2 linked regions of the Polyangium spumosum genome follow. The protein of the gene in region 1 interacts with the protein of each later gene in a pairwise test. Links are inferred from orthologs where the notes say so. Each region holds a gene or a part of one and is shown on either strand. Other genes may lie near its edges.

The links.
Region 2: the proteins of serC (region 1) and selB interact in binary tests that used the Escherichia coli proteins (3 or more experiments, as listed by UniProt). The link is inferred for Polyangium spumosum from one-to-one orthologs.

What each region holds. Positions count from the first base shown.
Region 1 is NZ_WJIE01000010.1:101,284-115,828, forward strand. The notes cover bases 6,067-8,878. They hold serC (3-phosphoserine/phosphohydroxythreonine transaminase), read right to left. Parts: upstream 8,111-8,878; coding sequence 7,022-8,110; downstream 6,067-7,021. Other genes in these bases: GF068_RS29835 (serine/threonine-protein kinase), read right to left, coding at 6,067-6,881; GF068_RS29845 (1-aminocyclopropane-1-carboxylate deaminase/D-cysteine desulfhydrase), read left to right, coding at 8,227-8,878. In the rest of the region: GF068_RS29810 (M1 family metallopeptidase), read left to right, coding at 1-1,524; GF068_RS29815 (MBL fold metallo-hydrolase), read right to left, coding at 1,525-2,268; GF068_RS45500 (KGG domain-containing protein), read right to left, coding at 2,482-2,949; GF068_RS29825 (helix-turn-helix domain-containing protein), read right to left, coding at 3,825-4,268; GF068_RS29830 (tetratricopeptide repeat protein), read right to left, coding at 4,355-5,395; more of GF068_RS29835, read right to left, coding at 5,448-6,066; more of GF068_RS29845, read left to right, coding at 8,879-9,342; GF068_RS29850 (hypothetical protein), read right to left, coding at 9,339-10,901; GF068_RS29855 (hypothetical protein), read right to left, coding at 11,034-11,657; GF068_RS29860 (acyl-CoA dehydrogenase family protein), read right to left, coding at 11,663-12,805; GF068_RS29865 (hypothetical protein), read right to left, coding at 12,949-13,149; GF068_RS29870 (hypothetical protein), read left to right, coding at 13,230-14,441; GF068_RS29875 (rhomboid family intramembrane serine protease), read right to left, coding at 14,448-14,545. UniProt on the Escherichia coli protein: Catalyzes the reversible conversion of 3-phosphohydroxypyruvate to phosphoserine and of 3-hydroxy-2-oxo-4-phosphonooxybutanoate to phosphohydroxythreonine. Is involved in both pyridoxine and serine biosynthesis.
Region 2 is NZ_WJIE01000002.1:79,124-93,764, forward strand. What follows is about bases 9,437-12,344. They hold selB (selenocysteine-specific translation elongation factor), read right to left. Parts: upstream 11,912-12,344; coding sequence 9,962-11,911; downstream 9,437-9,961. Other genes in these bases: GF068_RS06510 (FG-GAP repeat protein), read left to right, coding at 9,437-9,559; GF068_RS06515 (arsenate reductase ArsC), read right to left, coding at 9,513-9,944; GF068_RS06530 (sigma 54-interacting transcriptional regulator), read right to left, coding at 12,077-12,344. Outside these bases: GF068_RS06480 (BtpA family protein), read left to right, coding at 1-79; GF068_RS06485 (sensory rhodopsin transducer), read left to right, coding at 172-549; GF068_RS06490 (hypothetical protein), read right to left, coding at 558-1,001; GF068_RS06495 (squalene/phytoene synthase family protein), read left to right, coding at 1,270-3,588; GF068_RS06500 (FAD-dependent monooxygenase), read left to right, coding at 3,723-7,133; GF068_RS06505 (tellurite resistance TerB family protein), read right to left, coding at 7,185-7,718; more of GF068_RS06510, read left to right, coding at 7,808-9,436; more of GF068_RS06530, read right to left, coding at 12,345-13,453; GF068_RS06535 (protein kinase domain-containing protein), read right to left, coding at 13,470-14,564. UniProt on the Escherichia coli protein: Translation factor necessary for the incorporation of selenocysteine into proteins. It probably replaces EF-Tu for the insertion of selenocysteine directed by the UGA codon. SelB binds GTP and GDP.

The sequences.
Region 1 (14,545 bases):
CATCAATGGTTCGGCGACCTCGTCACGGTGGAGGCCTGGGACGACATCTGGATCAAGGAGGGAATGGCGAACCTGCTCGAATACGAGGTCGGGCGCGTGTTCACGGACGCGAGCGGGCAGGGGACGCTGCACGGCGACCATTTCCACGGGGAGGACGGCGTACCCATCCGCGACCCGAGGCTCGCGCCGGCCGACAAATACACGTCGGGCCCGTACAGCCGCGCGGCCTGGTTGCACACGCAGATCCGGAGCCTGCTCGGCGATGAGGCCTATTTCGAGTCGGTGCGCGGGATCCTGAAGAAACACAGGTTCGGCGCGGTCGGGACGGACGCGTTCGTGGGCGCATTCGCCGAGGCGCTCGGGCCGGAGGCGACGACGCGGGTGCGTCGCGCGATCGACGCGAAGGTGATGCCGCGGATCGAGCTCCGGGCGGCGCCGGACGCGGCGTTCGAGGTGGTCGTCGAGGACCCGGACGTCGCGCTCGTCGCGCCCCTGGTCGTGCGCTGGTACGGGGCGGATGGGTCGGCCGAGGAGGTGTCGCTCCGGCGCGGCGAGGTGGCGACGATCCCAACCGCGGCGACGGAGGTTTTGCTCGTCGTGGATCCCGACGACGTGCACCCGGAGCTCGAGGTCGCGGGGGAGGACACGCTCGTCGAGGCATGGACGCGGGCGCGGGCGCCGCTCTCGGCGGACGCGAGGGCCGTGTTCGCGGGGCTCGGCGGCGCCGCGCAGGTGAGCGGGCTCCGGGCCGCGGAGGCGTCGGGGGCCGCGATGGTCACGCCGGCGGAGGTCGAGGGGCTCGTGAGCGGGCTCCACGCGGACGGGGCGAAGGCGCTCGCCCTGCGGCTCGGCTGCGGGATCGCGGCGAGCGCCGAGGATCCCGCGGAGCAAGAGGCCTGGAAGGGCGTCCTTTCGCCGATGCTGGAGGTCGGTCCGCCGTCGTTCGGGCTCGGGTGGATCTCCGCGGGCGTCGGCGCGTGTAACGACGTCGCGCCGCCGGAGGAGCTCTTCGCCGCGGAGTGGCCAAAGCTCGAAGCGGGCCTGATGGGCGAGGAGATGGCGTTCACGCGGCTTTTGTACCTCGGAGCGTGGCAGCTCTCGGAGGATCACGAGCTCGCCACGTTCGGCGCGGTGGCCTCGAAGGCGACGTCGCTGCGGGCGCGGCGGATCGCGCTGGATCACCTGGCGCGGCGCGCGCCCGGCGTGACGAACCCGTCGTGGGTGGACTTTTACCTCGGGCTCTTGCGCGAGACGCGGACGTCGGAGACGTTGCCGTCGATGATGGGCGCGGCCTCGTGGGTGGTCTTCAACACGGGGATCGGGCGGGACGAGTTCATCACGGAGCTCGGCGAGATCCTGCACGAAGAAGCGACGCGGCCGGCGCACGCGCGGGCGGTCTGCATCGGCGTGCGGCTCCTCGGGGACGCCCCCGGGGCGAGGGACACGTTCCTCGCCGGCCTCGCCGACGCGCCGCTGTCGGAGGCCGCGCGAAAGCTCGTGAAAAATCCCGAGGCGTGTTTCTGATCAGAGCTCGATCCGCTCGCCCTCCCGCGCGCACGGGATGGGCGAGTGAGCCGGGTCGTGAAAATCCGGGTAATGAATGAGCCGCATGCGGCGCTTCACGGCGTCCGGGAGCCCCACGAGCGAGGCGAGCGGGGTGTGGACGCCGAGGTTCGTCTCGTGGAAAAAGAGGTCGGCACAGGCGAGCCAGTCGACGAGCGTGGGGTCGAAGGCCGTGTCGGCGCTGTAGCCGAACGACAGGCCGCCCGCGGAGAACCTGAGCGCCGCCGTGGGGATGTGGTGGATCGTCGGCCGCCATTCGAGGTCGAGATCGCCGATGGGGTTTTTCCCGGGTCCGAGCGGGACGACGTTCGCATAATCGTCGAGCGTGAGCGACGAGCGGGTCCCGTCGGCCGCCATGAGGGTATCCATGCCGCCCCGGAGCCGCGTCTCCCAGAGCCCCGCGAGCACATCCGGGCTCGCGTGGAGCGTGATCCGCTTGCCCGTGACGAAGCGCTGGAAGAAGAGGAGCTGCTCGAGCCCCCCCACGTGATCGCCGTGCAAATGCGTGATGATCACGCGATCGACGTCGGCGAGCCCCACGGGCGGGCCGCCACGCGCGCCGAGGTCGCCGAGCGCCCGCCCGAGCGCGGGAGGCGCGTCGACGAGGATACGCGTCGAGCCGGCCTCGACGAGGAAGCAGGCATTGAAATAACGCGTGGTGAAGGCGTCCCCCACGCCGACGACACGCACGACGAGCGAGCTCATGACGGCCTCCCGTCGTGCGGCGTCGATTCTGATTTTTTCGGGGTTCGGGGCGTAGGGCGCCTCGGGCGACCCGGAGCCCCGAGCGGTGAGGGGTGAGACATGGCCATGGCGCGCCCCGATGGTGCCCCATCCGGGCGAGCAGAGCCAGCGGCCTCCACCTCGGGCCACGCGAGGGGAGCGACGAGCGCCGCTCCCCCTGCATGTGAGCCGCGGTCAATGCGTGCCGCGCGCCTCACCACCCTTGCGCCCAATCTGAGCCATGTGGGCCCGATCGCTCGACACGGCCTCGCCGCCCTTGCGGCCGATCTGCGCCATGTGCTCGCGGTCCTGGCTCACGCGCTCGCCGCCCTTGCGGCCGATCTCGGCCATGTGCTTGCGGTTCTGGCTCACGACCTCGCCGCCCTTCTTGCCGGCCTGGCGCGCCTCGTCGGGCGTGAATTCGTGGGCCGTGCCCTTCTCGTGCGCGGCCTTGCCGCCCTTGCTCGCGATGGCGCGCTGCTTGTCGCGCTCCATGGCCGCGAAGCCGCGCTGCGAGGCAGGCTTGCGCTCGGTCGTCGGCGCGAGGTCGCTCGAGGAGACCGGCGCCTCCTCGTCTGCGGAACGAGCCTGAGACGCCTCCGCCTGCTTCATTTCCTCCGCCTCGCCGGTCCTCGCGGTCTCGTGCTGGTCCTTCTCGATCATTTGCCCCTCCATGTTGACACCCCGCTCGATGCTCCAGCCGGGCGCCGTGTTGCTTCGCGGATTGCTGTTGGGCCGCGCGAAATGACGTCAAGCCGCGCTCGGTAGCGCGTGTTCCCGTTGCAATGAGAAAGGGTCCTGGATCGAGCGCTGCCGTGCTCGCCAGCTCGAACCGAGGACACGCTCGAAGCGCCCCGACGAACGGCGGAGCTCGACCGTGGGTTTTTCTCGTAATCGGGCCGGACAGACGACTTCATCGGGTTTGGCAGAGCCTCCCTGCGCGCTCGGTCGCTCGCCCGCCTCCCGGCGAGCGGGCGATCTCTCGCAGCCTGGCTGGGTCTGTCCCGTCCTTACCCGAGCGGTCGCACGATGGCGCGCGGGCAAGGAGGTGCACACCCCTCCGGCGTATACGCTCGCCAATCAAAGAAGAGACCACGCGGCTTCGCCGCGATGGACGCTCCCCAATCAAGCGGACGCGACGGCAATCTTCGATGCACGAGCCCGCTCATCGGCTTGCGATACCGCGTACAGAGCGGTTGTCCCGCCACGCCCCGTCGCGCGGGGTTTTGCGCTGCAAACAGGCGCGATACGCCAAACCCGCCCCGCATTGCGCCGCTCGAGCCGGGTTTTTCGGCGATTCACGGTACGGTGATGGCCTTACCCAGACGAACGGCGTCGACGAAGGTCTGTGGGCCAGAGCGAGGGTGTGGAGAGCCGTGAGGTTTCATCGGACGTCGAAGGTTGTTCTTCGCGGACGCGCCCGCTCCGCCTTCGGCGCAAGGACGCCCGCGCTTCGCCCCGTGGACGCTCGCCCTCGGCGTGGTGCGTTGTCGCCCGAGCTGCGCCGATGTCGGGCAAGGGAGGAGCGCCCCCGCGCGTCAGCGAGGGGATGGGCCCGTGGCGACGCCAAACGCGCGCAGGACGCGGTCGACGGTGGAGCGGCTGAGCCCGGTGGCCCTGGCCAAGGTGCGTCGGGACCAGCCACGCGCGCCCGCGGGCGTGGGCTCGCGGGTCCGGCGGAGAAGCTCGTTGATGCTTGCGTCCGTGATGCGTCGAGGGGCGCCCCGGCGTGGTCGGTCCTCGAGGCCTTGAAGCCGGTCGCGGACGAACCGGTCGAGCCAGCGCATGACGACCCGACGGCCGACGCCGACGTGCGTCGCGACGTACGCGACGTCATGGCCCTCGGCTCGAGCGAGCACAATCTTCGCACGCAGCGCCTGCCTGTGTTCGTGCGTGTCCTTCTCGGTCGGGGCGCGGGCGCGCGCTTCGAGGACCAGGCGTTCGTCGGGGGTCATCTCCACCTTCGGGGTCGTTCGTCCCATCGAAGGTGAACATGTGCGCAGCCTGGCTGCGTTCTCAGTTTTTGTTCAGGCGACCAAGCGGAGCCGCGAGAGGCCGGCGGGCGAGGTCAGAAGGTGCCGCGCAGGCCGGCGCTGCCGATGCCGATCCAGGGCTCGACGCTCGCCTGGGCGGGCGGGGTCGGCTTGGGGGCCTTGGGCGCGGTCAAGAGGAGAACGACGCCCGCGGCGATGCCGACGCCGCCCACGACGAACCCGACGTTCGCGAGCGTGGACTGGGTGTCGATGCTGTTGCGGTAGTCCACGTACTTCTGGGGGTACTCGGGGACGTCTTTGCGCAGGTCTCGGCAAGGATCACCGGCGGCGGCTTGATCCCGGCAGAACGCCTTCATGTCCGACGTCGCCGTGAGGAAGCCGATGCCGGTGGCGATGCCGAGGACGCCGAAGGCGCCGCCGACGCCGAGGCTGACGTACCCGAGGATCCGTTGCGTGGAGCCCGGGGCCTTCTTCGGCGTGTCGCCGCCGGGAGGCGTGACGACGCCGCCTCCGAGCTCGGCGCCGGTCTTGGGCTTCAGCTCGAGCACGGCGCGGGCGGCTTCTTTCTCGTCGACCTTGAGGTCCAGGGCGGCCGAGGACGCCGGGGTGTCGGCCTCGACGCGGTGCACGCCGGGGTTCAGCGGGGTCTTCACGCCGATGAGCGCGCGCGGGAAGATCTTGCCGTCGAGCATGACCGTCGCGGCCTCCGCGCCGGCCCCCGTGACGGTGAGCTCGATCGTGGGGATACGCGGGGTGAGCGCCGCGAGCTCCTTCCCGGCCGTCTCCTGCGCGTCGCGGAACGCGTCGGGGGCCTTGTCGTCGAGCTGCAGGATCGTGATGGATCGGTACTTCTCCGCGGCCTCGACGAGCCGGCCGAGCTTCTCCAGCGTCCGCGCCGCGAGCAGCTTGACCGTCGGCGCGTTCACGAGCGCGTCGGCGCGTTCGAACTTGACGAGCGCGTCGGCGTATTTGCCTTGATCGTAGAGCGCGAAACCCTCATCAGCGAGCGCGCGGGCGGCGATACGCACCTGATCGTCGAGCGGCTGTGCCCCCACGGGCGAGGCGCAGAGCACTGCGCTCACGAGCAGCGAGCCGATCCACTTCGACAACCGCATCGTTTTCCTCACGCTCCTTGGATCCGTCCGCGAACGGGACCGCCCGCGTCCGTCATATCCCCCAGTCCGGCTTCTTCTTGGTCGTACCGGACTTTTTGTTCGTCGTCCCGCCCTTGTTGATCGGGTAACGCGTGGTCGCCGTCGGAGCCGCCGTCGCGCTGGGCGTCGGCGGGCTCTCCGTGGCCGCCGCGGTGGGCTCGCTCGTGGGCGGCGTGATCGGATCTGCCGAGGCCGTCGTCGGCGCGGCGACCGTCTCGCTCGGCGGCGGCGCGGCCGGGGAGGCCGTGGGCGGCGACGCCGAAGGGTCCGTCGCCTCCGTCGTCGTCGGCGGGCCACCCGTCGAGGTGAGCAACACGGCGACGGTCACGCCGCCGATGAGCACGGCCACGGCGGCGCCCGCGAGCACGGCGGGGCGCAGCTTCTTTTGCGCGGGCGCGGCCGGCGCCACGGCCGAGACGAGGCCGCGGTGGGTCATCGTCGTCGGATCCGGCGTGCTCGTCTTGGCGAACGCCGAGGGCTCGGGGCCGGGGCTCGACACGCGCGCCTGCGGCATGACGATGTTCGGCAGCGACGGGTTCGTCGTCTTGAAGTTCCAGATGCCCGACTGATCCGGGCAGAGGATCCAGCGCAGCGACTCGGCGAGCTCCTTCGCGGTCTGGAAACGCTCGTTCGGCTCGCGCGCGCAGGCCTTGGCGAACCACGCGTCGAAGCCCTCGGGGATGGGCGCGACCGCGGACGGCACGGGCAAGGGGCGCGCGCAGATCTGCACGATGAGGTCGCCGAGCGCCTCGCTGTCGAAGGGACGCTTGCCGGTCACGCACTCGTAGGCGATGACGCCGAGCGCCCAGAGATCGGCGCGTTGATCGATCGTCTTGTTCCCGAGCGCCTGCTCGGGGCTCATGTAGCAGGGCGTGCCGACGACCGATCCGGTGCGCGTGGCGACGCCGCCCTGGCTGCCGAGCACGCCGCCCTGGATCGACTTGGCGATGCCGAAGTCGAGGACCTTCGCGATTTCCTCGTCGTCGTTGCGGACGAGGAAGACGTTGCTCGGCTTGAGATCGCGGTGGACGATGCCGGCCTCGTGCGCCTTGCCGACGGCGCGCGCGATGTGCGTGATGATCGTCGTGGTCATCAGCGGCGGGAGCACCGGCATGCGCTCGAGGCGCTGCTCGAGCGTCTCGCCCTCGAGCAGCTCCATCGCAATGTACGGCAGTGCCCCGTCGTAGCCGTGATCCTGGACCTGCACGACGTGCGGCGTGCGCAGCGCGGCCGCGGCCTTCGCCTCGCGGAAGAAGCGCTGGACGATCTCGCTATTTTCGTTCGCGCCGCTCGCTCCGAGCAGCTCGACGTCGATCAGCTTGATGGCCACGGGCGCGCCGAGCGTCATGTGCTCCGCGCGCCACACCTCGCCCATCGCTCCCTTGCCGAGGAGGTCGATGAGGCGATATTTCCCGGCGATCACGGCTCCGGGGCCCAAGCTACTCATGCTCGTATCAGCTTACTCCAAGTCGTGCCGAGCTTGGAAGGATCGTGCGTGCGGGAAAAGTACGACGGGCCCGTGTGTGTTCACGCGCGCGACCCGCGGGTTCACGCGTCGTTCGGGCCCATCTGCGATCTTCTTCACTATCAGCCCGATTGCTTCGCGAAATCCTTCATGAAGTTCACGAGCACCTCGACCGACGCGAGCTCGACGGCGTTGTAGAGCGAGACCCGGATGCCGCCGGTGACGCGATGGCCGGCGAGGCCGACCATGCCCTGCTTGGCCGCCTCGGCGACGAACCGCTTCTCCAGATCCTCGGTGGGGAGCCGGAAGACGACGTTCATCACGCTGCGGCTCTCGCGCTCGACCGGTGCGCGGTAAAACCCCGAGAGCTCGTCGAGCGTGGTGTAGAGCAGGCCCGCCTTGGCCCGGTTTTTCCGCTCGACCTCCGCCAGACCGCCCTGCTCCTTGGCGATCGCGAGGACGTTGCGCACGAGGTAAATCGCGAACGTCGGAGGCGTGTTGTAGAGCGAGTTGTTCTCGGCGTGCGTCCGGTACTGGAAAATCTTGGGGATGTCCTTGCGGCCACGCTCGACGAGATCCTTGCGCGCGACGACGACCGTGACCCCCGAAGGGCCGATGTTCTTCTGCGCGCCGGCGTAAATCAGCGCGTACCGCCGGACGTCGATGGGGCGCCAGAGGAAGTCGCTCGACATGTCCGCGACGAGAGGGACAGCGCCGGTCTCGGGGACGTCGTGCCACTGCGTGCCGAAGAGCGTGTTGTTCGTCGTGATGTGCACGTAGGCCGCGTTCGCATCGAGCGAGAGCTCGCTCTGCTTCGGGATACGCGCGAAGCGCTTGCCCTCGGCCGTCGACGCGGCCACGCGGACCGCGCCGACCCGCCCCGCCTCCTCGTACGCCTTCTCGGACCAGCCCCCCGTGAGGACGTAATCGGCGCTCTTGTCGGCAGGCAGGAGGTTCAGCGGCACCATCGCGAACTGGTGGCTCGCCCCGCCCTGGAGGAAGAGCACGTGGTAGTCGTCGGGGATCGAGAGCAGCTCGCGCAGGAGCGAGAGGGCCTCGTTGTGCACGCCCTCGAACGCCTTGCCGCGGTGGCTGTGCTCGATGATCGACATGCCCGTGCCCTCGAAATCGAGCAGCTCGCGCTGAGCGCGCTCGAGCGCGGCGAGGGGGAGCGCGGCCGGTCCAGCGTTGAAGTTGTGCACGCGAGCCATCGTCGGGTCTCCTCTGCGAAGAGGCGCGCGAAAGGCGACGCGCCTCGTGGCGCGACCGTATAGCACGAGGGCACAGGTGGCGGAGCCGCGCGCGTGGTGCTCTACTCGAACCGGCCATGAAGAACGACGCGGCAGCCGGGACGACGCCGGGCGCGCGCGCGGACGGGCCCCGCGAGCCGCGCCTCTTCGCCGAGTACCCCGCCCTCGCGCGCAGCGTGCCCTGGCTGCCGCTGCTCGCGGGGCCCACGCCGGTCGAGCGCTGCAAGGCGATCACGAGCTACCTCGGGCGCGACGACGTCTGGATGAAGCGGGACGATCTCGCGTCGCCGCTCTTCGGCGGCAACAAGGTCCGGCGCTTCGAGCACATCCTGGCCGACGCGAAGGAGCGCGGCGCGCGCGAGATCCTCACGGTCGGAGGCCTCGCCTCGACGCAGGTGAGCGCGACGATCCTGTTCGGCCGTGCGCTTGGCTTCGAGGTAACGAGTGTGCTCTTCGATCAGCCCGTCACCTCGTTCACGCGCCGCTCGATCCTCCTGCAAGCGTCGGCCGGCGGGCGCTCGATCCACGGCGGCGGGTATACGCGGACGGCGATCCTCACGGCGCGGGAGCTCGCGCGGGCGCGGAAGGCGTACTTCGTGCCGCCCGGCGCGTCCGGGCCGATGGCGAACCTCGGCTACGTCGGCGCCGCGTTCGAACTCGCCGATCAGGTCGAGCGGGGCGAGATGCCGCGGCCGGACGTCATCGTCCTGCCCGCGGGCAGCGGCGGCACGGCGGCGGCGCTCTCGCTCGGGATGATGCTGCTCGGCTGGCCGACGACGGTGGTCGCCGCGCGGATCACCGAGCGCGTGGCCTGCAACCGCGTGACGCTCCGGCTGCTCGTCGAGGCCACGGCGCAGAAGCTCGCGCGTCACGCGGGATCACGCGTGCTCCGGCGAAACCTGCCGCCACCGCGCTTCGAGGTCGACCACGGCGTCGCGGGCCGCGGCTACGGGCACCCGACGCCCGAGGCGATCGAGGCGGCGCCCGAGGTGACGCGGTTGATCGGCGCGCCGGGCGAGATCACGTACAGCGGCAAGGCGCTCGTGGGCCTGCGCCGCGCGTGCGTGGCGTTTCCGGGCAAGACGATCCTCTTGTGGAACACGCTCTCGGCCACGTGGCCCGAGCCCTCGATCGGGCCGGAGGCGCTGCCTCCGGCCTTTCGACGGTTCTTCGAGGGGGACGTGCCGATCTAGGGCGCGAGAGGCGGCGGGTAGGGCGGGCCGAAGTTCTGCTCGGCGATGTCGTCGTAGGTCAAGAGCGGCGTCTTCGCGGCCTCGTCCGAGTAGAGCGGCTTGACCACGCAGCCACGCGTGCCGCACTGGTTGACCTCGCGGAAGGCCACGTCCGCGACCATCCAGAAGCGGTTGCCGCCGGGCAAGTTCTGGCCGTCGACCGGGGTGAACGTGATCGGCGACTCGGGATCGTAGTAGCCCTTCGGGCCGAGCTCGGCGGCGAGCGAGCCGTCGCAGTAGACCTTGATCGTCGGGTGCACGTCGTACATCTTCCCGTCGCTGCTGTAGTAGTGCACGCCGACCCGGAACCACTGGTTCTTCGGGGGGAAGTCGACGTTGATGTTCTCGGGCGCGCAGAAATCGGCGTCGTCCGGGTTCGTCTCGAGCGGGTCGCAGCCCCTGTTGTCGAGGTCGAGCCGCGGGTTGTGGCAGCCCTGGCCGAGCTGCTGCCATAGGATGCCCACGCCGCGCGGCGCGAAGTAGCAGGTGTTCTTCTCGAAGACCGGGTCGAGGTACCAGGCGACGGGATTCGGCGGCGTCGCGTTCGCGGGGAACCACTGCGGCGCGTTCAAAGAGGCGGGCGGATCGAAGTCGCTGAACACGCAGTTCGACCACGTACAAACTTGCGACTTGCCCAGGACGGCCCAGGGCTGCGTGTTGTTCGGCTCGTGCAGGTGCAGATCGAGGTCCACGCCGTCGTCGCCGAGGTCGTGCTCCCACTCGAGCTCGACGCGTAGGCCCGGCGCGCCGACGATGAGCGGATAGGTGCACATGCCCGTCCCGCCGCCGGGCAGGCCCTTCTTGTACGTCACGGTGTACTCGCCCGACTGCAGCGGCTTGAAGTCGTCCGAGCTCGCGCCGCCGACGGCAGGGCAGGGGCTCACGCCCTCGGGGCAAGTGACGGTCCAGGTCTCGGAGCCCGGCACCGCGTCGGCGCTGAAGTTCCCCGTGCCCTCCTTGAGGCCCACGTTGACGAAGGGCGCCGTCTGCATCGGGTGGCAGGCGTTCGTGTCGTTCAGGAAGCAACCCTCGGTCGCGTGTACGCCGCCTTTGCAGCTCGACCAGGACCCGTTCTCGCTGCACTTCATGGTGCCGTCGAAGCAGCCCGGCGTGCCGCGATAGGACGGATCCCCCTTGAAGCACGGATTCGCTTGGCCCGCGGCGCAGGGGCAAGCCTCGTCGACCTCGCCGTCGCAGTCGTCGTCGGTGCCGAGGTGGTCGGGGTCGCAGAGCTCCGTGGGCCCACATTTCGTGCCGCAAGGGTTGACCACGACGTCGGGCGGCGCATCGGCTCCGCCGTCGTCGGTGGGGATGAAGAGCCCACCTTCGCCGCCCATCCCGCTCGAGCTGGTCGGCGACTCGGTCGTGCCGCCGGAGCCGCCCTCGCCGCCGGAGCCGCCTTTGCCCGGTTCGAAGTTGTTGCCGGGGGACGTCGCCGAGCAGCCGGCGGCGATGGCCGCGCCAGCGGCGAAGCCCGCGAGCACGTAAACGAGCGGTTTCAAGGAGCGGCGACGGCGCATGGAAATCCTCCCGCCCCGGCTGGGGCGTGATGGCGGAACGAAAAGAAGGACACGTGAGGTAAGGGCGCGGCGAGCCGGTTTCCCGGGGCGCGCGCTGCGCTCGAGTGTAACGCGGCGCGAGACGTCGAGCCGCTATTTGGCGCGCAGGCTCTCGACGAACTTCTCGAACGCGGGCTTCGCGGCGGTGACCGTCTTCTCGGGGCCCGTCAGTTTGAAGAACGTCAACGCGCCCTCGGTCTCCACGATGGCGCCGAGCAGCGCCCATTTCGGCTTCGACGAGGCCGGCGCGGCGCCCGGCATGCCCATGCCGCCCGAGAACGTGCCGTGGATCTCCACGACGGTCACCGAGAGCTCACCGATCTTGCGATCTTGCCGGGACGTCGTGTCGTCCTTTCCACGCTCGAACTGGCCGGACCAGCGGTTGACGTTCTGATCGATCGTGCCGCCGGCCTGCATGACGCTCATCTCGGCGTCCTCGGTGTCCCCCTCGGCGCGCGGGATCTTGAAGGTCGCCATGCGCATCTTGCTCGGGTGATCGACCTTCTCCCAGCCCGCGGGGACGTCGTAGGCGACGTCCTTCGGGCCTTTGGGGCGCGAGGGCGCCGCGCCCGGGTTCGTGTTGCCTGCGGGAGGCGCGGCGGCGTGCGGGTTCTGTGGCGGCGCGTTGCTCGGGGGGGGCTCGGGCGTCTTTTCGCACGCGGTGAGGGCGACGATTGCGCCGAGCGTGAGCAGTGGAGCGAGGAGCCTTTGGCGCATGGTGGCTAGTAACCCTCCGTCTTGCAGATGATCTCGTTCATGATCTCGCGCGTCCCCCCGCCGATCGGGTAGAGCCGCGCATCGCGGTAGAGCCGCTCGACGAGCGTCTCGCGCATGTAGCCGTGGCCGCCGAAGATCTGCACGGCCTCGTCGCAGACGAACGAACACATGTCCGTCGCGGTGTTCTTCGCCATCGCGGCGAGGCCCGTGACCATGTCGCCGCGCAGATGACGCGCGACGACGTCGTTCATGAGCGCGCGCGCCGCCGCGATCCGCGTCGCCATGTCCGCGAGCTTGTGGCGCAGGACCTGGAAGCCCATGATCGGCTTGCCGAAGGCGCGGCGCTCGCGCGCATATCGCACGGCCTCGTCGTACGCGAGCGAGGCGATCGCCACGCAGTTGGCCACGAGCAGCAGGCGCTCGACGGCGAAGTTCGTCATGATCGGGATGAAGCCGGCGTTCTCCTCGCCGATGAGGTTCGCCCGCGGCACGCGGCAGCCGTCGAAGACGAGCTCCGCCGTGTCCGAGGCCCACCAGCCCATCTTCGCGAGCTTCTTCCCCACGGAAAAACCAGGCGTCCCACGCTCGATCACGAGCAACGAGACCCCGGCGTGCCCTTCACCGCCGGTGCGCACGGCCGTCGTCACGAGGTCCGCGCGGCAGCCCGAGGTGATGAACGTCTTCGCGCCCGTGACGACGTAGTGATCACCGTCCAGCACGGCGCGCGTCGAGAGCGAGGCGACGTCGCTGCCGCCGCCGGGCTCGGTGATCGCGAGCGCGGCGATCTTCTCGCCGGCGAGCACGGGCGGTAAATAACGCTTCTTTTGATCCTCGGTGCCGAAGTTCAGGATCGGCGGCAGCGCGATCGCGTGGCTGCCCAGGCCCACCGCCGTGCCCACGGACGTGCCGCCCGTGATGAACTCCTCGGTCGCGGCGATGATGTGCGAGAGATCCCCGCCGGATCCGCCGTACGCCTCGGGGTAACCGATGCCGAGCATGCCCGCGCGGCCGGCCTTCTCGTAGAGCTCGCGCGGGAACTCGTTCGCCTCCTCCCAGGCGTGGGCGAAGGGCGCGATCTCGCGGCGCGCGAAGCGACGAATCTCGTCCCGCAGCCGGGCGTGCTCGGGGGTCTCGTGGAGCGAAGGCAGGGATGTCACGGTGCGCGGTCCGTTCCGGGCGAAGAGCTCACGACGAGCGAGCTCGTGCCTGACGCATGCGGATGTCGCGGGGCGGAGGGCGTGGTGTCGGGCGAGGTTTTTTCAGGCTCCAGACCGGAGCCTCGTCAACCGCCTCAACCACCTCCGCCGGGCGCAGGGGCCGCCGCAGCGCCGGGCTGCCCGGCGGGCGCCGCCGGAGCGGGCGGGGGAGCCGCAGCCGCGACGGGCTCGGCTTTGATCGTGATCTCGTCGGGCCGCGTCAGCGACGAGCAGGCCGTCGCCGAGAGCGAGAGGATCACGACCGCGAAGGTCGTCATGAAGTGTCGGGAGAGCACGCGAGGAAGTTACCACCCGACGGGCCTCGGGATCCATCCCCTGCCGCGCCGCGCCCCGCTCGTGCTACCAAGGGAAGCGCATGGATCCCGCGTTTCGCCGCTCCTTCAACGCCGCCTTCGGACCCGACACGTATGCGGACTACCTCGCGCGCCTCGAGCGCCGGGTAGGCTCGAAAATCCCCTTCCGCGTGGCCGAGACGCCGCTCTTCTTGCCCGAGGGGCTCCGGAGCTACCTGGCGAAATCCGCCACCGAGATCGTGCAGCAGATCTCGCGGCCGCAGGTGATCGAGACGATGAAGCGCGCGATCCCCGCGCACCTCGACGCGCCGGGGATGGACCACCTGCCGAACTGCGTGCAGGTGGACTTCGCGATCGTGCGCGGGCCGAGCGGAGAGCTCGAGGGTCGCGTGGTCGAGCTGCAGGCGTTCCCTTCGCTCTACGCGCTGATGGTGCTGCAGAGCGAGGTCGTGGCCGACGTGATGCGCGTGATGCCGGGGCTCGATCGCAAGTGGTCGATCTTCTTCGGCGGCCTCGATCGCGACGGCTTCGTGGCGCGCCTGCGCAAGGCCGTGGTCGCGAGCGAGGATCCGGCGAACGTCGTCCTGCTCGACATCGACCCGCCGAACCAGAAGACCTACCCCGACTTCCTCGCGACGAAGGAGCTCATCGGCGTCGACTCGGTCTGCCCGACGACGCTCGTGCGCGAGGGGCGCAGGCTCTTCCGCAAGGTGAACGGCAAGCTCATGCAGGTGCGCCGCATCTACAACCGCGTGGTCTTCGACGAGCTCGAGGCGCGCAAGATCGAGCTGCCTTTCCGCTACACCGACGACCTCGACATCACCTGGTGCTCGCACCCGAACTGGTACTGGACGTGGTCGAAGTACACGCTGCCGTACATCGATCACCCGGCCGTGCCCCGCGCCCGCTACCTCTCGGATCTCACGGAGATCCCGCACGATCTCGAGCGTTACGTGCTGAAGCCGCTCTTCTCGTTCGCGGGCTCGGGCGTGAAGGTGGATCCGACGAAGGAGGACATCGACGCGATCCCGGCGTCGGATCGGCACGGCTGGATCTTGCAGGAGAAGATCAACTACGAGCCGGCGCTCCCGATGCCCGACGGATCGGGCGTGAAGGGCGAGGTGCGGATGATGTTTTTACGCGCGCCCGACGAGCCCATGCCCGAGCTCGTGCTCAACCTGGTGCGCCTCTCGCGCGGAAAAATGCTCGGCGTCGATCAGAACAAGGATCTCACCTGGGTCGGCGGCACGGTCGGGCTCTGGCCGGTCGACTGATCCGGTTCAGAACGGCCAGACGAGCCGATACGGCAAGGCCAAACGCCACGCGCCGAGGACGAGCGCCGCCGTGGTCCCGAGCAGCGCGACCTGCAGCCACGGCC
Region 2 (14,641 bases), on another replicon or contig:
AGAGGGCGGGCGCATCGAGGAGCCCGTCGACGTCGAGCGGGTGCGGAGGTTCGTCCGGGCCGCGCGGGCGGCGGGCTGACGAGCAAGCTCGAGCGAAGGGAACAGGCCCCGCGCGGCACGGGCTCTGCAGGCGAATCTCGCGGGCAAAAGCGCCCGGACGAGGGGGACGCGATGAGCAAGCCGGCAGGGTGCAAGCGGTGGTCGGTCGCGGAGGGGCATGTCGCGAAGCGGGCGGACGGCGCGGAGCCCGACGGCGCGAACGACGTGCTCTGGCTGCTCAATGCCTCCACGCACGAGGCGCACGTGGAGATCATGGTGTACTTCGAGCATCGCGCGCCAGCCGGGCCCTACCGCCTGACGCTCCTGCCCGAACGGAGCCGGCGCGTCCGCTGGCAGGACCTCGAGGGCCCGGAGCCCTTGCCGATCGGAACGGACTTCGCGAGCGTGATCGAGTCGGACGTGCCGATCGTCGTGCAATACACGCGCGTCGGCGCGGGCGGCGGGGGCGCGATGACGACGATCGCGCACTCCGAGCGCTGCGGCATGTGATCGGGGCGTCAGAACGGGGCGCAATTCGGATAGAGACGGTTCATCGAGGTGGCGCTGCATAACGCGATGATATCGGGCTGCGTGAGCCCGGTTTGTCGCGTGGCGCGCTCGTAACACTCGATCGGTGCCAGCGAGTCGGTGCAGCGGCAGAGCTCTATCGCCTGCACCGAGAGCACGAGCCCGGCCGTCGCCCGCTCGTAGCAGTCGATCGGCGCGTACGACATCGCGCCCAGGCACAGGCGATAGGCGTCGTGCTGCGTGAGCATCGTGCGGTCGAGCGCTTGCTCGTAGCAGCCGAGGGCGGGGTGAGGATCCTCGACCTGGACCGGCAAGAGCGCCACGTTCTGGAGACGGGCGCCCGCGGGTTCTCGTGAAACATCGGGCGCGTCGCGCTCGCAGGCGGCGAGCGAGGCGACGAGCGCAGCCCACAAAAAGGCTCTCCTCGTGCTCATGTCCGTCCACGCATGCAATGGTCGGGCGAGACCACGGGCGGAAGGCGCGCAGACGGGCCGATGCGAAGTCGGGTTCGCGCTTTCACCGGACGGAGCACGAAAAAGCGAGCGATAAAAGACGACGGGCCCTTGACACGATTGCCCTTCGTGCGCCATGTACGGCCTCGCTGCAAAGCCGGAAGATCGACATGAACTACAAAACGGCAGCGCAGTACACAAACGCTTGTTTTTGACGCTTCGATTACTTCGTTAACGAACGAGGCCGCGGATGGCGAGGCATGACGTTTCCGGGCTCCGCGACGCGGGCGCGGCGGGGCTGCGGATTGGTTTGTCGGAGGACGGGAGCGGGGCCATGGCCGCCGCCATGGAGGCGCTCGCCGCGCAGCGGGTCGACGATCGCGATTTCTGCGTGCGGATGCTGCCTCGCGTCTCGCGGACGTTCGCGCTCTCGATCCTGTCCTTGCCCGAGGCGCTCTCCGATTCGCTCTGCGCCGCCTATCTCCTGTGCAGGGTCGTCGACAGCATCGAGGACGCGAATCCGATCACGCCGGAGACGCGCGCCTCGCTCTTCGATGCGTTCGACGCGCTCATGCGGGGAGAGGGAGGATCGCTCCCCGAATTCGAGGCCCGATTCGCGGACACGTCCATCGGCATGGCCGAGGCCGATCGCGCCCTCTGCAAGGGCGCCGGCGCGGTGTTCCGCGTGTTCCGCGCCCTGCCCGCCGCCGATCAGGAGGCGATCCGGCCGTGGGTGCTCGAGATGAGCCGGGGGATGCGTGATTATGCGAGCCGCGCGGACGCCGAGGGCATGACGCGGATCGTCGACGTTCCCGATCTCGAGCGGTATTGTTATTTCGTGGCCGGCACGGTGGGCGAGCTGCTCACCTCGCTCTTCGAGCGCGCCGTGCCCGGGGCGAGCGAGGAGGTCGTCGCTGCGGCGCGGAGCCGCGCGACACGTTTCGGGCTCGGCCTGCAGATGGTCAACGTGCTGAAGGACGTCGCGGAGGACCTCGATCGCGGCGCGTGTTTCCTCCCGGAAGACGTGCTCGCCCGTCACGGGGTTCGTCGGGACGCACTGCTCTCGCCGGAGGCGCGTGAAGGTGGCCTCGCGGCGGTGTCCGAGGTGTGCGCGATCGCGCGGGGGCACCTCGACGCGGCCGTCGAATACACGTTTTGCTGGCCGGGCCGCGAGGGCGCCGAGGTGCGCGCGTTCTGCGCGGTCCCGCTGGCGCTGGCGATCGCCACGCTGCGCGAGGTGGAGCGGGGCGAGGACACGCTCGTCCGCGGGCGCGAGCCGAAGATCGATAAACGCCTCGTGGCCGAGGTGCTCGCCGGCGCGCGGCGCGCGGCCGAGAGTGACGCGGCGCTCACGGCCCTGTTCGCACGCGCGGCGGAGGCCAGGCCGAGCGCGCCCGCGGGGGGATCCGGCCGCGTGACCATGCCGCTGCTCCGCGCGCGGAGGCCGCCGGTGCCGCCCGAGCGGCGCGCGTCGATGACGGTGATCCGCGGCGGCGCGGACGCGAAGAAGTCGAGCGGCGATGCCTCGCGGAGCGAGGCGCGGGCCCGCGAGGGGCGCGTGCTCGTCACGGGCGGCGCGGGGCACCTCGGGCAGAACCTCGTGCGGCGCCTCGTCGCCGAGGGCAAGGAGGTCCGCGTGCTCGTACGAGGCGCGCGGGGCGCGGCGACGCTCGCAGGTTTGCCCGTGGAGGTGGTGACGTGCGACGTGCGCGACGCGGACGCGCTCGGCGCGGCGACGCGCGGGATCGCGGAAGTCTATCACGCGGCGGCCCTCGTGGCCGAAGGGGACGAGCGATCGTTTTTCGAGACGAACGTGCTCGGCACACGCGCGCTGCTCGGCGCGTGTCGCGAGGCAGGCGTGCGGCGGGTCGTGGTGACGAGCTCGCTCGACGCCGTGCGATATGAGGATTCACGCGGCGCGCCGATCGACGAGGCGACGCCGCTCGACCCGTTCTCCGCGCACTCGCCGCACGCGCGGACGAAGGCGCTCGCGGAGCACGAATGCTTGAAGGCCGTGGCGGACGGGCTCGACGTGGTCGTGGTCGCGCCGACGACGCTGGTCGGGCCCTTCGACGATCGTCCGAGCCTGATCGGCCGCGCGCTCGTGGATCACGCGAACGGCAGGCTCCGCGCCTTCGCGCGTGGCGCGCTCCTGCTCACGGCGACGCGCGACGCGGTGGAGGCCCACGTCGGCGCGATGCGGAGCGGGCGCAAAGGGCAGAAGTACGTGGTCGCGACCGAGCTCGTGTCGATGGACGATCTGCTCTCGTTCTTCGAGGAAGCGAGCGCGCGGCGGCGCCCGTCGTTCGCCGTGCCGGCCCGGATCGTGGAGGCGCCCTTCGCGCGGAGATTCGCGGCGGCGCGGGTGCTCGGGGGCGAACGTCCGCCGGGCGCGCCTTCGCCCGCGTCCTCGCCGCGGCGCGCGGACACCTCGAAAGCAGAGCGCGAGCTCGGCTTCGTGCCGACGTGCGTGCGGAGCGCGATCTACGACGCGTACGCCGATTTCTTCCGGCGGGCGCTCGTGCCCGAAGGCCCCGCGTCGCGCGGGGCGCACGTCCCGCGGACGTGAGCACGAATGGACGGGAGGCCTTGACGGCGCGTGGTTCGTCCGCGCGCCTTTGAAGGCCTCGCGAGTGATCGGGGGGGACCAGTTCTGCATGCCGCCGGCGGGCGCCGGGGCGACGGAGACGAACGAGGTCCTGCATGAATGGGAAGGCAGAGAGGATCGACTACGACATCGCCGTGATCGGCGCCGGTCCGGTCGGATGCGTGTCGGCGCTCGCGTTCGCAAGGCGAGGCGCACGGGTGCTCTTGCTCGAGTCGAACCCGCGCGCGGTCGAGAGGCTCGCCGGCGAGTGGTTGCACCCGCCCGCCGTGGACATCCTGCGCGGGCTCGGCGTGGATCTGCGGGCGAACACGACGTACGAGACGGGCCGCGGGTTCGTCCTGTACCCCGACGACGGCACGACGCCGATCGCGCTGCCTTATCGCGCCGGCAACGTCGGGCACGCCATCGAGCACGCGCGGCTCGTCGAGCGGCTGCGCGAGCACGCGAGCGGCGAGGGGCTCATCGATTACCAGCCAGGCTCCCGCGCGACGAACATCGTCGAGAAGGCGCTCTCGTACCAGCAGAAGGGCGGCGCCACGCGGACGATCCGCGCCGGGCTCGTCGTCGGCGCGAGCGGGCGGAGCGGCGTGGCGCACGCGGCGCTCTCGATCGACCGGAGCGCGGCGACGTACTCGCGTATGGCGGGCCTCCTGCTCGAAGGCGTACGGATGCCGCTCGAAGGGCACGGCCACGTCTTCCTCGGCGGCCCGGGGCCGGCGCTCGCGTATCGGATCGACGATCGGCGCGTGCGCCTCTGCCTCGACGTGCCCCTCTCGATGCGCGTGCAGCGCAGCAAGGCGGCGACGCTCTGGGACGCCTACGCGCACGTCCTGCCCGAGGCGCTGCGGCCGGCGTTCCGGCGCGCGCTCGAGGCGGGCGAGATCGCGTGGGCGACGAACCAGATCCGCCCGCGCGTCGATTACGGCCGCGAGGGGCTCGCGCTCGTGGGCGACGCGGTGGGCCACCACCACCCGCTCACGGCGCTCGGCATGACGCTCGGCTTCCAGGACGCGATCGCGCTCTCCGAGGCGAAGAGCTTCCGCGCCTACAGCCGCGGTCGCGCGATCGGGAGCCGCGCGCCGGAGATGCTCGCGGTCGCGCTCTACGAGGTCTTCGCCGACACGTCGGACGAGACGGCGGCGATCCGCAGCGGGATTTACGACCTCTGGCGCGAGCAACCCGCGGAGCGGATGCGCACGATGAGCTTCCTCTCGTGCGAGGACACGAACGCGCTCCATTTCGGCCGCTCGTTCCTCAAGGCGCTGCTCCGCGCGTCCTCCGCGATCGTGCGCGACGGCGTGGTCCGGCGGGATCCGCGGCACGCGGCGGGCGTGGCGGGTGAGCTCGGCATGCGCCTGCAATGGATGATGCGCGCGACGTTGCACCTCGCGCCGGCCGAGCCGACGCGTGATTTTCCGCGCTCGGCCGAGGATCGATACGGCGCGGCGCTGAAAGCCGCCGCGGGGCGGGCCGAGGTCCTCGAGCACCCCGCGGCCGAGCGCGCGACGCGGCTCGGGAAAACGCGGCTCGAGCCGAGGACGGCGCTCGCGCGGGGCGTCCGCGCGCTCGCGCGTGAGCAGGCCGAAGACGGGTCGTGGGAGGGCGAGGTCGTCTGGAACCCGATGCTCGCGGCGCAATACGTCCTCGCGTGCCACGTGATGGGCGAGCCGATCGATCCGGTGCGCCGCGAGCGGCTCCTCTTGCATTTCGCGCGGACGCGTTTGCCCGATGGAACGTGGGGCATGCACGAGCTCTCGCAGCCTTACCTGTTCGTCACGACGCTCGTGTACGTGGCGGCGCGCGTGCTCGGCGTACCGGCGGACGACGCGCTCGTGGCGAAGGGGCTCGTGTTCATTCGTGAACAGGGCGGAGCTTCGGCGATCCCGACCTGGGGCAAGCTGTGGCTCGCGCTGTGTGGTCTTTATGCCTGGGAGGGCGTGCCGAAGGTGCTGCCCGAGGCGTGGCTCTTGCCGCGATCGTGGGCGCTCCACCCGTCGAAGTATTATTGCCACACGCGGTACATCTACCTCGGCATGTCGCTGCTCGTCGCGGCGAAGCGGAGCGCGCCCGAGACGGCGCTCACGCGGGCGCTGCGCGACGAGCTGTACCCGCAGGGGTTTGGCGCGGTCGATTTCGCGGCGGCGCGAAGGCAGCGGCGCGCGGCGGAGCTCCACACGCCGCCGAGCCTCGCGCTCGAATTCGCGTATCAGGCCTTCGAGGTCGTCGATCGGGTGCGTTCGGCGAAATCGCGGACGGGCCTGCTCTCGGCGCTCCGCGAGGAGGTGCGCTTCGATCTGCGCACGAGCGGCCACACCGGATTGTCGCCGGTGAGCGGGCTGCTCGGGATCCTGGCGCTCTGGATGCACGACCCGCAGGACCCGGACGCGCGCATGGCGCTCGAGCGGTTCGAGGGCTGGATCTGGGAGGACGACACCGACGGCGCGCGGGTCGCCGGGGCGCGCAGCGCGACGTGGGATACGTCCTTCGCGGCGCAGGCGCTCGTGGCGGCGTCGAGGCACGTGGACGTGTCCGAGGCGCTCGCGCGGGCGGATCGATTCCTCGAAGACCAGCAGATCCGCGAGGCGAGCGAGGACGCGGCGGCGCACGACAGGCTCGATCCGCGCGGCGGGTATTGCTTCGCCGGGGTCTGGCACGGGTGGCCGGTGAGTGATTGCACGGCGGAGGCGATGCTCGCGCGGCTGGAATCACCTCACTCGAAGGCCTCGGCCGAGGACATGGCGGCGGCCGTGCGATTCGTGCTCCGGTGCCAGAACCCGGACGGCTCGTTCGGCAGCTACGAGGCGCGGCGCACGCGTTTGCCGCTCGAATGGCTGAACCCGGCGGAGATGTTCGGGGACTCGATGAGCGAGGACGCGTACGTCGAATGCACGGCCTCGTGTATCGCGGCGCTCGCGGCGTTCCAGGAGCATCACCCCGAGCTCTTGCGGAGCGAGGTAGATATCGCGATCCGGCGAGCCGCGGCGCGCCTGCGGGCCCTCCAGCGGGCGGACGGCTCGTTCCCGGCGGCGTGGGGCGTGTGTTTCATTTATGGCACGATGTTCGGCGTGCGGGGCCTGCTCGCGGCGGGCGCGCCGCCGCACGACCACGCCATTCGCAAGGCATGCGCGTGGATCAAGGCGCGACAGCAGCCGGACGGCGGCTGGGGTGAGCACCACGAGAGCGCGATCGTCGGGCAATACCGCGAAAACGCCCGGAGCCAGGTGATCCAGACGGCCTGGGCGATCACGGCGCTGCTCGAGGCGAAGGATCCGGACTGGGACGCGATCGATCGTGGAGCGCGTTTCCTCGCCTCCGCGCAACGCGACGACGGGACCTGGCCCGCCGAGGAGCCCGCCGGCATCTTCTTCCGCACGGCGCTGCTGCATTACACGCTGTACAAGAGCTACTTCCCGATCGCGTCGCTCGGCCTCTACGAGACCCGCAGGGCCGAACGTGAGGTCTGGGGTCGCGAGCGCGCGGCGGCGTTCGAGCCGGCGCTCGGCTGACGCCCCCCGTCTCCCCTCTCCCGCGGGCGGGAGAGGGGCCGGGGATGGGGGCTAGCCGTGCGCTTGCCCCATGATCTTGTGCAGCTCGTCGATCGAGAACCCGAACGCGCGCGCCAGCGCCTGCAGCGCGAGCCCTTCCTTCTGCCCCACGCCGCCGTCGAGCCACGCGACCGCCGACGCGACCAGCAACGTCGCGCGGCGCAGCTCCGGGTCCGGCAGGATCTCCGCGATAGCTCGGGCGCGGGCCTCGATCCCCTCGGAGGCGCGGCCTTGTGCTTCGTTCGCCATCGCGGCGAGCTGGTCCGCGTCGAACTTGTTCTCCGTGAGCGCCCCGACGCGCTCGACGACCCGCTCGGATTCGCTGCTCGTGTAACGCCCGTCGGCTGCCGCGACGAGGTAGGCGGCCTCCACGAGCGCGCCGATCTGGGCGCCCACGTGCGCCTCCTCGGCGGCGTCCCTCGCCTCGGCCTCGGCCTTCGCGGCGGCCTCGCGCTCGAGCATTTCCTTGTACGCGTTCGCCTGCGCGAGGGCCTCTTGCACCGCCGCGACGTTCCCCAGGCTCTGCAGCCGCTTCACTTCCGCCATGACGACCTCCCTTTCTTTCGCCGAGCGACCTTCGCACGCCAAAGGCGCCATTGTCCACGCCCTTCGCGATACGATACCCGCAAGAGCCCATGCCCACGCCTCGACCTCCGCTCTCCCCGTGGTTCGCCGCGCTCCTGCCCTTCGTGGCCTGTGATCCGGGCTCCGCGGCGCCGGAGCCCCTCGCCCGCGTCGCATCGCCGCTCGTCGCGACCGAGGAGGCCGATCTGCTCGCGCCCGACGGCGATCCGAGCGACTTCTTCGGCTCCTCCGTCGCGCTCTCGGGGGACACGGCGATCGTCGGCGCGCCCGACGAGGACACGAAAGGCACGGACGCGGGCGCGGCCTACGTGTTCGTTCGGACAAACGGATCCTGGCAAGAGCAGCAGAAGCTCGTGGCGAGCGACGGAGGGCCCGGCCAATGGTTCGGGCGCGCGGTGGCGATCGAGGGGGACGTGGCCGTCGTCGGCGCGCCGAGGGGCCAAGGCGCCGTGCCGGGCTCGGGCGCGGCCTACGTGTTCGTCCGGACGAACGGCACATGGGAGGAGCAGCAGAAGGTGTTCGGGGCCGACGGAGAGCCCGGCGACACGATGGGCCAGGCGGTCGCGCTCGCAGGCGGGGCGCTCGCCCTGGGCGCGCCGTCCGAGAACACGAAAGGCGCGGACGCGGGGGCGGTGTACGTATTCGTCGAGAATGGGGGCACGTTCACGCAGCAAAAGAAGCTCCTCTCGGCCGACGGGCAGGCGGGTGATCGCCTGGGGGCGTCGGTCGGTTTTTCCGGGCAGACCGTCCTCGCGGGCGCGCCGGGGGACGACGACGCGGGCACGGACGCGGGCGCGGCCTATGTGTTCGTCGGCGGGGGGGCGGTGTGGAGCCAGCAGAAGAAGTTTGTCGCGGCAGACGGGCAGGCGGGGGACATTTTCGGGACGGCGGTGGCGCTCGAGGGAGACGTGGCGGTCGTGGGCGCGCCGCTCGCGAATGCGGCTGGAGGCGACGCGGGGGCGGGATACGTCTTCACGCGCGCCGGGCTCACGTGGGCGAATGCGGGCAAGCTCGTGCCGGCGGCGCTCGGTGCGGACGACCGGCTGGGGACGAGCGTGGCGATCACCGAGGGTCGGGTGATCCTGGGCGCGCTGCTCGACGATACGAATGGCTCGAACGCGGGCGCGGCGTACGTCTTCACGGAGAGCGGCGCCGGGTGGTCCGAGGAGCTTTTGCTCGTGGCGGGCGACGGGACGGCGGGCGACGCCTTCGGGTTTTCGGTGGCCATCGACGGGGACACGGCCCTCGTGGGCGCCTACCTCGAGGACGACGCGGGGACAAACGCGGGAGCGGCCTATGTGTTCGTCCTGAAAAGCGAAGCGGGGGAGCCTTGTGACGTGGCCGCGTCGTGCGCGAGTGGTTTCTGCGTGGATGGCGTGTGTTGCGACAGCGCTTGTGATCTCGGCGCGTGTGACGCGTGCTCCGTGGCCGCGGGCGCGAGCGTGGATGGGGCGTGCGCCGTCCTCACGGGGAATCCGTGCGACGACGGGGACGCCTGCACGACGGGAGATACCTGCGCAGAGGGCGTGTGCACGAGCGGCCCGCCCAAGGATTGTGGTGGGGGCGCGTGCATGGACGGTCAATGCATGACGGAATCGGACGCGGGCGCAGATGCGGACGCGGGAGCGGATGCAGGCGCGGACGCGGGAGCCGGAGCCGACGAAGCCGTCCTCGTCACCGGCGGCGCTTGCCGGACGAGCGGCGGTGCCGACGGGCGCCCCGGCTGGTTTTTCCTGACGCTCCTCGCGGCCGCGCTCAGGCGGACGTCTCGCTCCGGTCGAGGATCGCCGCGAGCGACGTGAGCTGCTCCTTGATCTCGTCACGCGCGCGGCGGAATCGCGCCCGCATCTCCTCGGGATCGACGTCCGGGTCGTCGCTCGCCGGATCGTCGATCGGCAAGTAATAGTGCTGCTTGCCGCTCAGGGTCGCGGGACAAACCTCCTCGGCGCAGAGCCGGATCACCGTGTCCACGGAGTCGGGGTCGATCGTCCCCACGAATTTCGAGCTCTGTCCGCCGAGATCGACACCGATTTCCCGGCAGACCTGGATCGCCCACGGGCTCACGTGGGAGGGCTCGCTGCCCGCGCTCTGCACGCGGACGCCGTCGCCGAAGATCACCCGCCCGAGCCCCTCGGCCATCTGGCTACGCGCAGAGTTCTTCACGCACAAAAAGAGGACCGAGCGCATTCGTGGCCTTTGAAACGTCATTTTCCCCTCACCCGGCTGTCATCGGCCTCGCGCCGCGTGATCCCCTCCCGATCGAAGAGCTCGAGCAGCGGGATCGCCTGCCTCCGCCCGAGGCCCGAGAGCTCCTTGAAATCGGCGATCGACATGCGGCCCCGATGGTCGAGGTGCTCCTTCACCTTGGCGCGTAATACATCGATATCGGCACGGAAAAACCAGAGCTCGCCGGCGTGCGTCGCGTGCCCCTCGCGCACGAGCTTCGCCAGGATCGCCTTGACCTCCTTGGGAGAAGCGCCCGAGGCCTCCTTGACGCCGAACTCGGTCAAACCCTTGAGCTTCGCGCTCTCCAGCGCCGAGAGCGCCGCGCCGACCGCGCCGAGGGCGCCCGAGGCCGGCGCGGACGCGACGTGCGGGGCACGCACGACGTCACCCTCGACCACGATCGGCTCGCCCACGACGCTCCCGCTCTTCGAGGCGGCGAGCTTGATGATCTCGTCGGCCGCCTCGGCCCCCGCGCGTGCGGCGAGACGCGCCCGCAGGGTCTCGAGGACCATGCCTCGATCGAGCGGGTTCTTCTTCTGATGCGCGGCCACGAGCCCACGCGCCTCCACCGCGAGCTCGACGAGCGCAGCCCGCGGCATCCAGCCCATCCGCTTGATCCGCGCGAGCTCGCCCTTGTCGCCGAGCTTGTCCGCCGCGCGCTCGAGCTCGGCCGCAGGCAAGGAGAAGCGCGAGGGCAAGACGTCCCGCGGGAGCGGGCGCGGCGAGGATTCGAGGGCGAGCGCGCGCATCACCGCTTGCGGCTCGCGCGAGACGAAGAGGGCTTCGAGCACGGCGAGGCGCGCGGCGCGGCCACGCTTGCGGAGGACCCTGGGCGGGCGCGCGTCGAGGACCTCGCCGCCGCCGAGCACGGCGCCCGAAGGCCCGTCGACGTCCGAGCCTCGCAGGACGAAGCGATCGCCGCCCACGACCGCGAGCGCGTCGGCGAGGCGCAAGCGCGCGAGGCGGCGGCCGTCCTCGAGCTCCTCGCCGAGCAGGTCGAGCTTGCCCGAGGAGCGCGCCGTGCCGATGTACACGGAGACGCCCATCCCGCTGCGCACGGGGGCCGTGGCGCGGAGCGAGGCGTCGATGATGCGCGTGGGCACGACGCTGGGATCGTCGGTGACGAGATCCCCACGGTGCACGGACTCGAGCGGCAAACCCGCGAGGTTCAGGGCGAGGCGGGTCGGCGCCTCGGCGACGTCGACGCCGCGATCGTGGACGTGCAGGCCACGCGCGCTCGTCTTGTGGACCTCCCCCTCGGCGCTGCGCTCGCCCGCGCGGCCCGCGCCGACGACGAAGAGGGGCGCGCCGAGCGGGATCTTGCCCTCGACGAGCGTGCCCGTGACGACCGTGCCCGCGCCACGCACGGAGAAGACGCGGTCGACGCCGAGGCGGGCGCGTGGCGCGGCGGCGGGCGGCGGGAGCGTGATCAAGGCGCGCCGGACGGCGTCGCGCACCGCGTCGAGCCCCTCGCCCGTGCGCGCCGAGCAGAGCACGACCTCGGCCTGCATGCGGCCCGCGACGAGCTCCACGGCCTCGTCGCCGGCGAGGCGCGCGAGCTCCTCGCCCACGCGGTCCATCTTCGTCACGACCACGACGGCGCGGCGAATGCCGAGCAGCTCGCAGGCCGCGACGTGCTCGCGCGTCTGCGGCATGACGCCCTCGTCCGCGGCGACGACGAGCATCACGACCTCCATGCCGATCGCGCCGGCGATCATCGTGTGCACGAAGCGGCGGTGGCCGGGGACGTCGATGATGCTGACCTCCATGCCGTCCTCGAGCTTCCACGGCGCAAAGCCGAGCTCGATCGTGATGCCGCGGCGCTTCTCCTCGGGCAGGCGGTCGGTGTCGATGCCCGTCAGGGCGCGGACGAGGGTGGTCTTGCCGTGGTCGACGTGACCTGCGGTGCCGAGGACGAAGCGACGCACGGCGCGAGAGTAGCGTCACGGCAAGAACCCGGCTAGAAGGGCAGGTGGAAGCGCGCGGTCGGCTGGTGCCACCCCCGGTCTTCAAAATCGGCGCGGGGCAGTTCCGCTGTCCTGGGCAGGTTCGATTCCTGTGCGCTTCCGTCTTCTTTTCCGGCGCGCGGACGCTCAACCCTCGCCGGGATCCGTCTTGCCGTGGATGCCGTGCCGCTTGAGGTACGTGCGGACGTGGGCGCGCTCCATGCCGGCCCGGCGCGCGATCTCCGAGATGTTGCCCTTCGCCTCGTCGAAGAGCCCGGCGAAGTACTCGCGCTCGAACCGCGCGAGCACGTCGTGCTTGGCCTCCTGGAACGCCTTGCCCTTGAACGACCCGCCCGACGCGCTCGACACCGGGCCGCCGCTCGAGGGCGCGGGCCCCGCGACGTGTGGCTCGTGGATCTCCGTCAACGCGCCGAGGTGCGCCGCCACGTCGAGCTCCTCGCCCTCACCCCCGAGCGCGTACGCCACCGCGACGGCGTTCTTCAGCTCGCGCACGTTGCCCGGCCAGTCGTGGCGCATCAGCCGCTCCAGCGTCGAGTTCGACACCCGATCGAACGCGGCCTCGTCGCCGCCGAGATCCCGGAGCATGCGGCGCACGAGCACAGGGATGTCCTCGAGCCTCTGGCGCAGCGCCGGCAGCTCGACGCGCACCTGCGCCACGCGGAAGTAGAGGTCGCTCCGGAACGCGCCGGTGTTCACGGCCCGCACGAGATCCCGCCGCGTCGCCGCCAGCACGCGGACGTCGACCTCGCGATACGACGAGCCGCCCACGCTCTTGATGCGCCGCTCGGCCAGCGCGCGCAGGAGCTTCGGCTGCACCTCGATCGGCAGCTCGCCGAGCTCGTCGAGGAAGATCGTCCCGCCCTCGGCCTCCACGAACGGCGAGAGCCGCTTGTCGACCGCGCCGGTGAACGCGCCGCGCTCGTGGCCGAAGAGCGTCGCCTCCGCGAGGCTCGACGGGATCGAGCCGCAGTCGACCACCACGAACGGCTTCTTCGCCCGCGCGCTCGCCTGGTGGATCGCCTGCGCCACGACCTCCTTGCCCGTGCCCGTCTCGCCCGTGATCAGCACGGTGAGGTCCGTCGGCGCGACCTTCGAGAGCTTCTCGAAGATGCCGCGCATCCCGGCGCTCTGCGCGACGAGCGGGCCGAAGGCCGGGATCGCGGGCACGGTGATCCGCTCGGGCCGCGCCGGCTCGAACGAAAGCTCGGTCTCGCCGAGCCGGAGCTTGCAGGCCGCGAGCAGGTGGACCTCGCCGACGCGCACGCCGCCCGCGAACGTCCCGTTGCGGCTGCCGAGATCCCGCACGCGCACGCCCTGCTCGGTGGCCACGAGCTCGGCGTGCACCGCGCTGATCTTGGCGTCGTCGAGCACGATGCTGCACTGGGCGTTGCGGCCCACGATCACCGGCTCCGTGCCCACCTCCACCCAGCCCGCCTTGCCCGCCTTGATGCGGCCTCCGCGGACCTCGACCTTGTTTCGCGAAAGGACGGTCGCGTCGTTCACGGTCTCACCCGATTCGTCACCTGCCGGTCCCGCGTCCTCGCCCCGGCGCCAGGGGGACGTCGGGCAAAGGGCTCATCAGCGGCGTATCCACCGTCACCGTGGGTGGATGATCGACCCACGTCGGTTGATCGTCCTGGCTCCCCGCGAGGTCCGCCTCGTCCGCGACCGTCGGCGGATCGGGCGGGGGAAGCAGGTGCGACGACGGCTCCGGCGCCCGCACCGGCGGCGGCTGCGCCACGCGCCCGCCGGGCGCGAGCGTGCGCCACGCGTCGAGCGCCTCGAGCGCCAAGGCAAACCTGTCCTCGCGCTTGCGCGCGAGCGCGCGCTCGAGGAACCGCTCGATCCCCGCCGGCCAGCGGTCTCCCGTCGCCTCGGCCAGGCTCGGCGCTTGCCGCTCGAGCTTCATGGCCACGAGCAGCGCCGCCGTCGTCCCCTCGAAGGGCAGCCGCCCGGAGAGCGCGCGGAACGCGACGGCGCCGACCGCGTAGATGTCCGCCCGCTCGTCCGCCCGCGCGGCGCCGCGCACCTGCTCGGGCGCCATGTATGCGAACGAGCCCAGCGTCGCGTCGAAGGCCGTCAGCGTCGGCTCGTGTTGCTCGCCGTCGCCGCGCTTGAGCTTCGAGATCCCGAAGTCCAGGATCTTCGCGCGCTCGGGCCGCTCGGGGAACGCCGTGCGCTCGAGGAAGATGTTTCCGGGCTTCAGATCCCGATGGATCACGTCCGCCGCGTGCGCCGCGCAGAGGCCGCAGAGCACGTCCTCGATGATCGGGTAGACCTCGACGAAGGGCAGGTATTGCTCGCGCTTCAGCCGGTCGGCCAGGCTCTCGCCGTCGAGCTTCTCGAAGACCAGCAAATGCGCGCCGTCGGGCGTCAGGCCCACGTCGAGCAGGCTGCAGACGTACGGGCTCTGGATGGCGGAGGCGATCTTGGCCTCGCGCTGGAAGCGCTGCACGAGATCGGGCTTCACGGCGGCGCGGGCGAGGAGGACCTTGATGGCCACCTCACGCCCGGTGACGTCACTACGAGCAGCCCACACCTCGCCCATACCGCCGCGGCCGAGGAGGCGGGTCACTCGGTAGCCCGCGAGGATGTCGCCAGGGTGGATCGCCACGGACCGGGGGTTTGGGGGCGAAGCTCGGGTCATCCGAGCGGAGCCCCCAAGCGTTGACCTGCTGTCACGACCGTACC